DNA from 4 places in the Janthinobacterium rivuli genome. Region 4 is predicted to be linked to each of the others. Evidence: predicted binding sites of a transcription regulator. Region 4 holds the regulator's gene; each other region holds the start of a gene.

Region 1 (3,137 bases), 1.1 Mb from region 4:
CCACTCTTTCCAGTAGGCAGCGTCGATTTGATGCAGGATGAGGGACAACATGGTCCAGAAGTAGCTGCGCGGCATAGGATTCACATTCGTCAATATTGAAGCAATTGTAAAGCCTGCACCGCGTGACGGCGCGTGCACCTGGCATTTTTCGATGCCAATATGAATTTCATTGATATAAATGCTTTTTCATCAAGAAATCATGCATACTGCGAGTCGTCCATATCCAGATGAGCATCGCATGACAAGCCAGCACCCCGCCGCGGAAACCAAGCTCCAGGACTTCGACTTCGAGGCCATGAATCTGCAGGTGGGTGGCCGCATCCAGTTCATCACGCACCGCACCATCAAACCCATCCAGCATTTCTCGACCCTGATCGGCTATGTGAAAGATGAGTACCTGATCGTCAAGATTCCCATGGAAAACGGCGCTTCCATCGTGCTCAACGAGGGCGACAAGCTGACCATCCGCGTGTTTTCCGGCGTCACCGTCTGTTCGTTTTCCTGCAGCGTGCTGCGCATCTTTGGCCGCCCGCTCAACTATGTGCACCTGAGCTTTCCGGACGCCATTCAGGGCACCAGCCTGCGCACGGCCATGCGCGTGAAAGTGGACATTCCGGCACAGCTGAGCTACCGTGACGTGGCGGCCGTGCCCGTGTTCATCGTCAACCTCAGCGTCTCGGGCGCGCTAATCGAGGCGCCCGGCATGCTCACGCCGGACGATGAGGGCGTGGCCCTGAGCTTTACCCTGCTGGTGCAGCCGAACAAGCACCAGATGCGCGTCAATACGCGCGCCCGCATCCAGAACGTCAGCGTGGGCAAGCCGTCGAACGGCCATGCCGCCGAGGTGGCGGAAATCTACACATATGGCGTGCAATTCATCGACCTGGAACCGACCCACTACACCCTGCTGCAAAACCTCACCTATGAAGCGCTGATCGCGGACCGGCAAAAAATCGTCTGATACCGGGCTGACAAGCGTCACCTAGAGCGTCGGCGTCACGTCGGGAATGTTGTTTTTGGTAATCGCTTCCTTCGCCGCCGGATTCGTCACGGTGGTGCTATTGAACCAGGTCAGACTGCTCGTGCCCGGCTTCATGGTCATCGTCACGGTTTGTCCACCGATACCGGTGCCCAGGTCGGCCGCCAGGGTCAGCACGATATCGCCCTTATTCACCGTGGCGCTGGCCACTTCGCGCGTGGCACTGAACACGGGAATGGCGCTGGGCACGGCCTGGGTGGGCGTGCTGCAGGCGGCCGCCTCGCCGCCGTTTTCCTGCACGCACAGGGCCACGGCCGTTTTTAACGGGGCAGCGGCCGCCAGCACATTGCTGACCTTGGCCCGCATCGTGTAGTCGCCATACTGGGGAATGGCCACGGCCGCCAGGATGCCGGCGATGGCCACCACGATCATCAGTTCTATCAGGGTAAATCCGCTTTGCGCGCGCATCGTATCCTCCCATGGTGCATTGCTCACGCCAGGTACGTTGCAAGCGCCATGCCAGCGGCGCGCCCGGGCAGCGGCGGCACGCATGGAAAGAAAAGCGACACATTTGGGCAGGTTCGGACCAGCATCGTCCGCCCAGGCCGGGAATCGGCCTGTCTTGCGGACAAAAAAAGGAGCCGAAGCTCCTTTTTTGTACTGCGGTAACCAGGCTGAAATTACAGCATGGCTTTCAGCAGACGCGCCATTTCCGACGGGTTTTTGGTCACGGTGATGCCGCAAGCTTCCATGATTTCCAGCTTGGCTTGTGCCGTATCGGCACCGCCCGAGATCAGCGCGCCGGCGTGGCCCATGCGCTTGCCTGGAGGAGCGGTCACGCCAGCGATGAAGCCGACGACCGGTTTTTTCATGTTGTCTTTGATCCAATAAGCCGCGTTGGCTTCGTCAGGACCGCCGATTTCGCCGATCATGATGACCGCGTCGGTATCTGGATCGTCATTGAACATCTTCATGATGTCGATGTGCTTCAGACCGTTGATCGGGTCGCCGCCGATGCCGACTGCCGACGATTGGCCCAGGCCCAGTGCGGTCAGCTGACCCACTGCTTCATAGGTCAGGGTGCCCGAACGCGACACCACGCCGATACGGCCCTTCTTGTGGATGTGACCTGGCATGATGCCGATCTTGATTTCGTCTGGCGTGATCAGGCCTGGGCAGTTAGGGCCCAGCAGCAAGGTTTTGCTGTTGGCTTTGGCCATGCGGTCTTTCAGAGCCATCATGTCGCGGACAGGAATGCCTTCGGTGATGCAAATGGCCAGATCCATTTCAGCTTCGACAGCTTCCCAGATCGCCGCTGCCGCGCCTGCTGGCGGTACGTAGATCACGGAAACGTTGGCGCCGGTTTCTTTTTTCGCTTCGGTCACGTTAGCGAAAATAGGAATGCCTTCGAAATCTTCGCCGGCTTTCTTCGGGTTCACGCCTGCCACGAAGGCAGCTTTGCCGTTCGCGTAGTCGCGGCAACCGCGGGTGTGGAACTGGCCGGTCTTGCCGGTGATCCCTTGGGTAACGACTTTGGTATCTTTATTGATCAGAATGGACATGTTGATTCCTTAATTAAGCTTGACCGGCAGCAGCGGCAACGACGCTCTTGGCTGCATCTTCCATGGTGTCGGCTGCGATGATAGGCAGACCGGAATCGGCCAGCATCTTTTTGCCCAGGTCTTCGTTGGTGCCCTTCATGCGCACGACCAGTGGCACGTTCAGCGAGACGGCTTTCACTGCGGCGATGACGCCTTCAGCGATCACGTCGCAACGCATGATGCCGCCGAAAATGTTCACCAGGATGGCTTTCAGGCCTGGGTTTTTCAGCATGATCTTGAACGCTTCGGTGACTTTTTCCGCCGTGGCGCCGCCGCCGACGTCCAGGAAGTTGGCTGGCTCGCCGCCGAACAGTTTAATCGTGTCCATGGTGGCCATGGCCAGGCCGGCGCCGTTCACCAGGCAACCGATGTTGCCGTCGAGCGAAATGTAGGCCAGGTCGAATTTCGACGCTTCGATTTCAGCTGGATCTTCTTCGTCCAGATCGCGCAGGGCGACGATTTCCGGATGACGGAACAGGGCGTTCGGGTCAAAGTTGAACTTGGCGTCCAGAGCGATGACTTTGCCGCTGCCGGTAACGATCAGCGGGTTGATCTCG
Region 2 (3,137 bases), 490 kb from region 4:
GGTGAGTCGGCCCCTAAGGCGAGGCAGAGATGCGTAGCTGATGGGAAGCAGGTTAATATTCCTGCACCGTCGTATGATGCGATGGGGGGACGGATCGCGGAAGGTTGTCCAACTGTTGGAATAGTTGGTTTTTGGCTCATAGAAGGCGCTTAGGCAAATCCGGGCGCGGAATTCAAGGGGTTGAGACGAGTGAATTTATTCACGAAGCAATCGGAAGTGGTTCCAAGAAAAGCCTCTAAGCTTCAGTCATACGAGACCGTACCGCAAACCGACACAGGTGGGCGAGATGAGTATTCTAAGGCGCTTGAGAGAACTCGGGAGAAGGAACTCGGCAAATTGGTACCGTAACTTCGGGAAAAGGTACGCCCCGGTAGCTTGATTGGTTTACTCCATGAGGGTGAAAGGGTTGCAATAAACTGGTGGCTGCGACTGTTTAATAAAAACACAGCACTCTGCAAACACGAAAGTGGACGTATAGGGTGTGACGCCTGCCCGGTGCTGGAAGATTAAATGATGGGGTGCAAGCTCTTGATTGAAGTCCCAGTAAACGGCGGCCGTAACTATAACGGTCCTAAGGTAGCGAAATTCCTTGTCGGGTAAGTTCCGACCTGCACGAATGGCGTAACGATGGCCACACTGTCTCCTCCCGAGACTCAGCGAAGTTGAAATGTTTGTGATGATGCAATCTACCCGCGGCTAGACGGAAAGACCCCATGAACCTTTACTGTAGCTTTGCATTGGACTTTGAACCAATCTGTGTAGGATAGGTGGGAGGCTTTGAAGCGGGGACGCTAGTTCTCGTGGAGCCAACCTTGAAATACCACCCTGGTTTGTTTGAGGTTCTAACCTTGGTCCGTTATCCGGATCGGGGACAGTGCATGGTAGGCAGTTTGACTGGGGCGGTCTCCTCCTAAAGTGTAACGGAGGAGTTCGAAGGTACGCTAGATACGGTCGGACATCGTGTTGATAGTGCAATGGCATAAGCGTGCTTAACTGCGAGACTGACAAGTCGAGCAGGTACGAAAGTAGGACATAGTGATCCGGTGGTTCTGTATGGAAGGGCCATCGCTCAACGGATAAAAGGTACTCTGGGGATAACAGGCTGATTCCTCCCAAGAGTTCATATCGACGGGGGAGTTTGGCACCTCGATGTCGGCTCATCACATCCTGGGGCTGTAGCCGGTCCCAAGGGTATGGCTGTTCGCCATTTAAAGTGGTACGTGAGCTGGGTTTAAAACGTCGTGAGACAGTTTGGTCCCTATCTGCCGTGGGCGTTGGAAATTTGAAGGGGGCTGCTCCTAGTACGAGAGGACCGGAGTGGACGAACCTCTGGTGTACCGGTTGTCACGCCAGTGGCATTGCCGGGTAGCTAAGTTCGGAAGAGATAACCGCTGAAAGCATCTAAGCGGGAAACTTGCCTTGAGATGAGATTTCCCAGAGCCTTGAGCTCTTTGAAGGGTCGTTCGAGACCAGGACGTTGATAGGCTGGGTGTGGAAGTGCAGTAATGCATTAAGCTAACCAGTACTAATTGCCCGTACGGCTTGTCCCTATAACCTTAGCAGGTACAGAGGATAAGACGGTACAACGTTGTGCGTTTGTTGATACTACCAGTCATTACCCCAATCTTTGCTTCTTCCAGATTCAGGCTTTGTCGCTCCATCGAGGACAAATGCCAGTACAAGTTATGCCTGATGACCATAGCAAGTTGGTCCCACCCCTTCCCATCCCGAACAGGACCGTGAAACAACTTTGCGCCGATGATAGTGCTGCAACCAGTGTGAAAGTAGGTTATCGTCAGGCTTGTTATTCGAAAAAACCCCTTCCGGTGATCCGGTTGGGGTTTTTTTACGTCTGGTGGTTTTGTCTGGCGCTGTCGGATTACACGTGCGGTGACACAAATACGTGTTGCAGCTGTTCCAAATTGATACATGGGCGGTCGGATGTGGGGCATAAGTGCATGGCATGGCATTTGCTCTTCTTGGGTATTGACTAAAAAACCAAGGAGACCAGCATGACCTATTCCATTCGTACCCTGCTCGGCGTTGCCGCCGCCGGCGCCGTTGCCCTCACTTCCCTGCTGACCTTGCCGCATGCCTATGCGCACGGTAATGTCACGCCGCAAGGCGTCGACACCACCGGCTTGCCCAAGGTGGGCGACAAGTGGCTCGAACAAAACCCGTATCGTGGCAACAAGCTGGCCTTGACTGTAGGCACCTCGGCCTACAACCAGAATTGCGCCCGCTGCCACGGCATCGAAGCCATCTCGGGCGGCATCGCGCCGGACTTGCGCCAGTTGGACCGCGATTGTTTTGGTATCAAGAATGAGACAAAGAAACAGGCTTGCTACAAGGAGACGGACAATTACTACCTGACCACCATCCGCCACGGTAAAGTGCGCAATGGCGCCGTGTACATGCCGCCGTTCGAAGGCGTATTTAATCAGGAAGCCATGTGGGCCATCAAGACCTATCTGGAAACCCGTAGAGAATCGAACTGATCACGAAGGAGTCCCATGCGTTCATTTCAATTCCGCGGCGCGCGCGCGATGATCTCGCTCGCTTGCCTGGCGCTGTGCGCAGCCGCGCCGGCGCGCGCCGACTGGCAGAAAGTGCAGCAGTCGGGCAGCCTGAAAGTGGCTGTGTACAACGAGTTCGCGCCGTTTTCCGACAAGGGGGCGGGCATCGATATCGACATCGCCGAAGCGCTGGCGAAAAAGTTGGGCTTGAAACTGAGCTTGCTGCCATTTCCCGCCGGCGAAAACCTGAACGATGACTTGCGCAATATGGTGTGGAAGGGGCATTACCTCGGTTATGGTCCTGCCGATGTGATGTTGCACGTGCCGGTCGACAAGAAGTTGATGGCGGATAACGACAAGGTCGAGATCTTCGCGCCGTATTACGTGGAAACCGTGCGCCTGGCGCGTAGCGCGCAAGCCGTGCCGCAATTCGATGGCGTCGCTTCGCTGGCTGGCAAGCGCATCGGCGTGGAAAAGGTATCGATCGCCGCCATGCTGATGCTGGGCGAAGATAATGGCAAGTACCGCGACGATGTGCGCATCTTCGATACGGCGGCCGAAGCCTTGCAGCAATTGCAGGCGGGCAAGCTCGACGCCGTGCTGGCCAATCGTTCGGAAATC
Region 3 (3,137 bases), 620 kb from region 4:
TGGTCTTTTCATTGGCCAGGAAGAAAGTTGCCTTCACATGGCGCTGATTGAGCACGTCGGCGATCAGCTGCGCTTGCGACTGGCTGCCCGTGTCGAAGGTCATGTAGATCGTGCCCTTGCAAGCGGCCGGGGCCGAAGATGCGGCTGGAGCCTGTGCGGCTTGGGCTGCCGGCACCGGTGCGGCGGCATGCGCGGGCGACAGCATGGCGCTGGCGCACAGCAGCATGGCGGGCACGCAGCCCGCGAAAGTGAGGCGTTTCATCATCACACCCGCCATCACATGCGCGGCGAGTGGGTGGCGAAATACACGCCATGGGGCGAGCGGCCCACCGGTATGGTCTTGATGACCTTGCGCGTGGTCAGATCGATCACGGCTACTTTCTTGATCCAGCGCAGGGTCACCCACATGGTCTTGCCGTCCGGGGTGATTTCCATGCAATCGGGGCCGCCCGGCACATTGATGGTGCCCACATTTTCCAGGGTTTGCTGGTCGATGATGTTGATGGTGTTCGACACGCGGTTCGAGACGAACGTCATGCGGTTGTCGCCCAGCGCGCGGAAATTGTGCGTGCCGGCGCCCGCCTTGATGCGCTTGACGGTCTTTTGCGTGCGCCAGTCGATCACTTCCACGTAATCGCTGCCCATGATGCCGACCAGCAAATGCTTGCCATCGGGCGTCATCGTGATGCCGGCCGGCGCCGGGCCGACAGGCATCGTCCATTTGACGGTTTGCGTGGCCAGATCGATGGCGCTGACCTGGTTGCTGCCCTGCTGCGTAATGAAGGCCATGGTGCTGTCGGCCGTGAACGCCATGTGGCTAGGCAGTTTCGGCAGCGGGATGCGCTTGGCCAGGGTCAGGTTCTTGCCGTCGTAGCGGTACAGGTCGATGCGGTCCAGGCGCAGCGAATTCGAAATGAACCATTTCTGGTCCGGCGAAAAACCGATCTGGTACGGGTCGAGGATGTTGCTGATGCGGCGCTGGATCTGGCCCGAGACGGGGTCGAGGAAAATCAGCTCGTTGCCGACGGAACTGGCGACGATCAGCGACTTGCCGTCCGGCGTTTCCATCAGATGATGCGGTTCCTTGCCGACGGCAAAGGTCGACAGGGGAGCATAGGTTTTCTGGTCCAGCAGTTGCACCGTGGCATCACGGGAATTGAGCACCACCACCACTTCGGCTTGCGCCGTCGATATTGCGGAAACCAGGCACAGCGAGGAAAAAACAAGGCGGCGTAGACTGCGGAACATGGAAGAAATCACTGTTAAATACAAAACATGCATTTTACGTGGAACACTGTATTTATTGTGCGAAATCCCCCCTTAAATGCTGCCGGCAGCCACACATCGCCATAATTTCCGTTTTTTCCCTGTGTCGGGCCTGGAATGGCGCTTTGCAACTCATTGCTCTACAATCTGAAGCTTTCATCGCCTACACAAGGATTATCATGACCACCACCACTACCGCTTCCGGCCTGCAATACATCGATACCGTCGTTGGCGAAGGCGCTGAAGCGCAAGCCGGCAACAATGTTGTCGTGCATTACACGGGCTGGCTGCAGAACGACGACGGCAGCGCCGGCTCGAAATTTGACTCGAGCAAGGACCGCAACGATCCATTCGAATTCCCGCTGGGCGCAGGCCGCGTCATCCAGGGTTGGGACGAAGGCGTGCAAGGCATGAAAGTGGGCGGCAAGCGCCAGCTGATCATCCCTGCGGCACTGGGCTATGGCGCACGCGGCGCCGGCGGCGTGATTCCACCGAACGCCACCCTGATTTTCGACGTCGAACTGCTGGGCGTATAAGAACCGACTCCGCAGCGCTGAAGCGACTGTACCGGCGCCGCCCCTGTTCACGCAGCGGCGGCGTTTTTTGTTTTGAGGGTGTCCTCTAATGCACGGCGCGCTTTTTTCACTATGATGTCAGGCACTGCAGCACGCACGGTGGCCACTCCGCCGGGCCTGCCGCACTTTTCCAGCGATTCCATCAGCACACAGGAGCCATCATGAGTTTACAAGAGCAATTCGAACAAGCGCAGCTCGATTCCAAGACCCTGTCCGAGCGTCCGGACAATATGACCTTGTTGAAAATCTACGCCTTGTTCAAGCAAGCGTCGAGCGGCGACGCCACGGGCGAGCGTCCTGGCATGACCGACTTCGTCAACCGCGCCAAGTTCGACGCCTGGGCGGCCCTGGCCGGCACCTCGAAGGAAGATGCGCAACAGCAATACATCGACCTGATCGAAGACTTGAAGGACTGATCGTCCCTCCCCTGCCCCGGCGCCTGTCGGGGCAGTATAATTTCTGCATGACACCATCACTGATTTCCCAGGTTTCGCTGGCGCATGCCGCCGACCTGCCCCGTTTGTTCGACGTCTGGCACCTGTCCGTACGCGCCACCCACGATTTCCTCGCCGATAGCGATATCGCCTTCCTGATGCCCTTCGTACGCGAAGAGCTGGCCAGAGTGACGGCCGAACGCCTGCTGCATGTGCTGCGCGCCGATGACGGCGTCGCTTACGCCTTCCTGTGCGTCGAGCACGCCAGGATCGAAATGCTGTTCGTGCATCCGGACCGGCGCGGCAGCGGTGCCGGCCGCAATCTGGTCCAGTACGCCATCGTCAAGCTGCAAGCCACGGCCGTCGACGTCAACGAACACAACACGCAGGCGCATGGCTTTTACCGCCACCTGGGCTTTACCGTGGAAAACCGCTCGCCGCTTGACCCGTTCGGCAAGCCTTTCCCCATTTTGCACCTGAAACTGGCCGAAAACGGCTAAAAACTCACCAAAAACCACAAAAACAGGCTGTTAACGCAAAAGTGGCTACCAAAATGGTAGCCACTTTTTCATGTTGAAACGGCGTTAACACTTACTTCTTGGCTGCCGCCAGCGCCTGCGCGATCCAGCCGTCAAACTTTTGCTGGTGGAACTTGATCCAGCCGGCCGTATGGCGGGCGATATCGGCCTGCGTGTTTTCGCCGCGGCGCATGCGCTCATTCTGCGCATTGATGTCCGCCACGGGCAGCTGCATCACTTCGAACAGCTTGGCCGCGGCCGGGTTTTTCTCGGCCCAGGCCTTGTTCGACACGATGCGTGCCGTGTTGACGGCAAAACCGTAATCGCTGCCATCGTCGAGGCGG
Region 4 (3,137 bases):
ACTTTGGTTTTGTACTTCATCACTTGCCTGTCCAGCTTGTCGATCAGGGTATCGATTGCGGCATACAGGTCATGCGCCAGGCTTTCCACATAGACGGTTTTGCCACTCAGACGCAGGTTGACTTCAGCCTTTTGACGTTTTTCTTTCTCTTTGAGGTTATCCACGGTCAGAATCACGGCGATATCGATAACTTGATCGAAATGACGTTTCACACGCTCCAGCTTCGTTTGTACGTATTCACGGATGGCTGGTGTCACTTCGAGATGATGTCCGCTGATGGTGAGATTCATACACACTCCTAAAGATGATCGGGTTCGTGCGGTCCATCCTATCCGGCCCGCAGAGGAACCGAAAAAAACTTACAAACACTTACGCAGGCTCACTGGCGGAATTTTCAACGCTTCCCGGTATTTGGCAACAGTACGTCGCGCAATCACCATGCCTTGTTCCCCCAGCATGTCCGCAATCTTACTGTCGGATAAAGGATTTTTAGGGTCTTCTGCTCCTGTCAGTTGCACGATCAATGCCCGTATCGCCGTCGATGACGCTTCGCCCCCCGCTTCGGTGGCGACGTGGCTACCAAAGAAATATTTCAACTCGAACATGCCGTGCGGGGTCAGCATGTACTTTTGAGTTGTTACCCGCGAGATAGTACTCTCGTGTAAACCCAGTGTATCAGCTATTTCACGGAGCACAAGGGGGCGCATGGCAACGGCCCCATGCGAGAAAAAGTTCTTTTGTCTTTCTACTATCGCCTGTGCCACGCGCAGGATGGTGTCGAAACGCTGGCGCATATTCTTGATCAGCCACTTGGCTTCCTGCAACTGTGCGCCCATGGCGCCCTCGCCCTTGCCCTGCTTGAGCAGGTTGGCGTACATGGCGTTGACGCGCAGGCGCGGCATCACATCGTTGTTCAGGGTCACTTGCCAGCCATTGCGCGCGCGCTTGACGACGACGTCGGGCACCACGTAATCGGACACGTCCGAGGCGAACACGGCGCCCGGATGCGGATTGCACTGGCGAATCACCGTCTGCGCTTCGCGCAAGTCTTCCTCGTCGCAATCGAGGGCTTTTTTCAGCTTGTTGAAATCGCGCTGGGCAAACCAGGCCAGGTGCTTTTCCACGATGACGAGGGCCATGCGCCGCGTCACCATGGCGATGTGCGGCAAGCGCTTGATTTGCAGGGCCAGGCATTCGGACGCATTGCGCGCGCCCACGCCGGGCGGATCGAAACTTTGCAGCAGCGACAAGGCCGTGCGCATCTCGTCGGCGTCGATTTCCAGCTCTTCCGGCAGGCGCGCCAGGATGTCGTCGAGCGACTCTTCCAGGTAGCCATTGTCGTCGAGCGCGTCGATGATCAGCTCGACCAGCGCGCGGTCGCGCAATTCGAGCACCGTCACGCGCATCTGCTCCATCAGGTGTTCGCGCAGGGTGCAGTGATGGGCCTCCAGCTGCGGACGCGAATCTTCGTCGTCGGGCGCCTTGCCCCGGCTCGCCTCGCTCCAGTCGCTGTCGCCGCCCTCGGCTGCGGCCGGACTGTCGCCCGCCTCGCCATCAAAAGTTTCCGCTTCGGCCGGCGCGGCGGGCGCTTCCTGGCCTGGCGGCTGGGGCGGCGCTTCGGCCGGCGCCGCCGTGGAACTCAAGGCGCCATCGGACAGCAGGCGCAGCGAACGGTCGAGCGGATCGTCGAGGCGTTCGAGCAAGGGATTGTCCGTCAGCAGTTGCTCTAGCTCCTGGTGCAATTCCAGGGTAGACAATTGCAACAGGCGTATCGATTGCTGCAACTGCGGCGTCAGTGCCAGGTGCTGCGAAGTGCGCAGCTGCAATGATTGTTTCATTGGCTTACATGCGGAAGTGTTCGCCCAGATAGACCCGGCGTACCGACTCGTTCGCGATGATGTCGTCGGGGCGTCCCGACGCCAGCACCGAGCCCTGGTTGATGATGTAGGCACGGTCGCAGATACCCAGCGTCTCGCGCACATTATGATCGGTGATCAGCACGCCGATATTGCGCTCCTTCAAGAAACGCACGATGCGCTGGATCTCGATCACGGCGATCGGATCGACGCCGGCGAACGGCTCGTCGAGCAGCACGAAACGGGGATCGGTGGCCAGCGCGCGGGCGATTTCCACGCGGCGGCGCTCGCCGCCAGACAGGGACAGGGCCTGGTTCTCGCGCAGCTTTTCAATCTGCAAGTCGGCCAGCAATTTGTCCAGGCGCTCCTCGATCTCGGCCTTCTTCAAAGGACGGCCTTCGACGGTCTGGATTTCCAGCACGGCGCGGATATTGTCTTCCACCGTCAGCTTGCGGAAAACGGACGCTTCCTGCGGCAGGTAAGACAGGCCCATCTGCGCGCGGCGGTGAATCGGCAGGCTGGAAATGTCCACGCCGCTGATATCGATGCTGCCGCCGTCCGACGGCACCAGGCCGACGATCATGTAGAACGAGGTGGTCTTGCCGGCGCCGTTCGGGCCCAGCAAACCCACCACTTCGCCGCATTCGACTTGCAGCGAGACATCATGCACGACTTGCCGCTTGCCATAGGTTTTTTGCAGACCGCGAACGATCAGGGTGCTGCCGCAACGTGTATTTTCCATTATTTCTTTCCTGGCGCGGGCGTGGCCGGCGCTTTCTCCGCCGCCGGCGCCTTGGTCTTCGGCTGGATCACCATGCGCACGCTGCCGCCATCGGGCGTGCTGGTGCCGCTGTTGGAATTTTCCATCGCAAACACTTCCTTGCGGCTGTCATACGAGATGAAGGCGCCGTTGGCCACGTCGGTGACTTTCGTGCCTTCCAGGCGGGTCAGCTTGGCTCTGGAAAACAGTTTCACCACTTCCGTCTTGTTGTCGTATTCCACGCGCTCCGCTTCGCCTTCGACCCACAGGTCGCCCGCGCCATCGCGCTTCTGGCGGAAGGTGGCCAGCTTGCCGGGATCGGCCCAGAAGGTAATGAACTGGTAGCCTTGCGGATCTTCCGTGATCAGGGCCCGGCCCGCCTTCATGGTCAGGGTGCCTTTCACCAGCACGACGTCGCCCGTCAGGGTGCGCACCTGCTTGACGTCATCGACGTGGCCGCTGCGTGCCGTGATGACGGCTTCCTTCTCGGAATCGGCCTTCTCGGCATGCGCCACGCCCAT

The links. Region 4 encodes sigma-54, which starts transcription at its own class of promoters, with help from an activator protein. Its sites were predicted from a motif close to TGGCANGNAANCTGCTTT; they were not measured.
Region 1: the regulator sigma-54 is predicted to act here: its motif matches at 1,484-1,501, upstream of P9875_RS27335 (pilin).
Region 2: the regulator sigma-54 is predicted to act here: its motif matches at 1,960-1,977, upstream of pedF (cytochrome c-550 PedF).
Region 3: the regulator sigma-54 is predicted to act here: its motif matches at 1,275-1,292, upstream of P9875_RS06530 (beta-propeller fold lactonase family protein).

What each region holds. Positions count from the first base shown of each region.
Region 1 covers NZ_CP121464.1:6,022,788-6,025,924, forward strand. Annotated here, with positions in the region: gene P9875_RS27325 (DUF6713 family protein) at 1-75, opposite strand, end outside; gene P9875_RS27330 (flagellar brake protein) at 239-961, shown strand; gene P9875_RS27335 (pilin) at 983-1,447, opposite strand; gene sucD (succinate--CoA ligase subunit alpha) at 1,660-2,541, opposite strand; gene sucC (ADP-forming succinate--CoA ligase subunit beta) at 2,555-3,137, opposite strand, start outside.
Region 2 covers NZ_CP121464.1:1,310,519-1,313,655, forward strand. Annotated here, with positions in the region: rRNA gene P9875_RS05980 (23S ribosomal RNA) at 1-1,550, shown strand, start outside; rRNA gene rrf (5S ribosomal RNA) at 1,689-1,801, shown strand; gene pedF (cytochrome c-550 PedF) at 2,013-2,498, shown strand; gene P9875_RS05995 (substrate-binding periplasmic protein) at 2,514-3,137, shown strand, end outside.
Region 3 covers NZ_CP121464.1:1,435,903-1,439,039, reverse strand. Annotated here, with positions in the region: gene P9875_RS06535 (polysaccharide deacetylase family protein) at 1-265, opposite strand, end outside; gene P9875_RS06530 (beta-propeller fold lactonase family protein) at 277-1,248, opposite strand; gene P9875_RS06525 (FKBP-type peptidyl-prolyl cis-trans isomerase) at 1,446-1,802, shown strand; gene P9875_RS06520 (acyl-CoA-binding protein) at 2,003-2,257, shown strand; gene P9875_RS06515 (GNAT family N-acetyltransferase) at 2,305-2,775, shown strand; gene proX (glycine betaine/L-proline ABC transporter substrate-binding protein ProX) at 2,867-3,137, opposite strand, start outside.
Region 4 covers NZ_CP121464.1:816,979-820,115, reverse strand. Annotated here, with positions in the region: gene hpf (ribosome hibernation-promoting factor, HPF/YfiA family) at 1-290, opposite strand, end outside; gene P9875_RS03660 (RNA polymerase factor sigma-54) at 360-1,838, opposite strand; gene lptB (LPS export ABC transporter ATP-binding protein) at 1,843-2,598, opposite strand; gene lptA (lipopolysaccharide transport periplasmic protein LptA) at 2,598-3,137, opposite strand, start outside.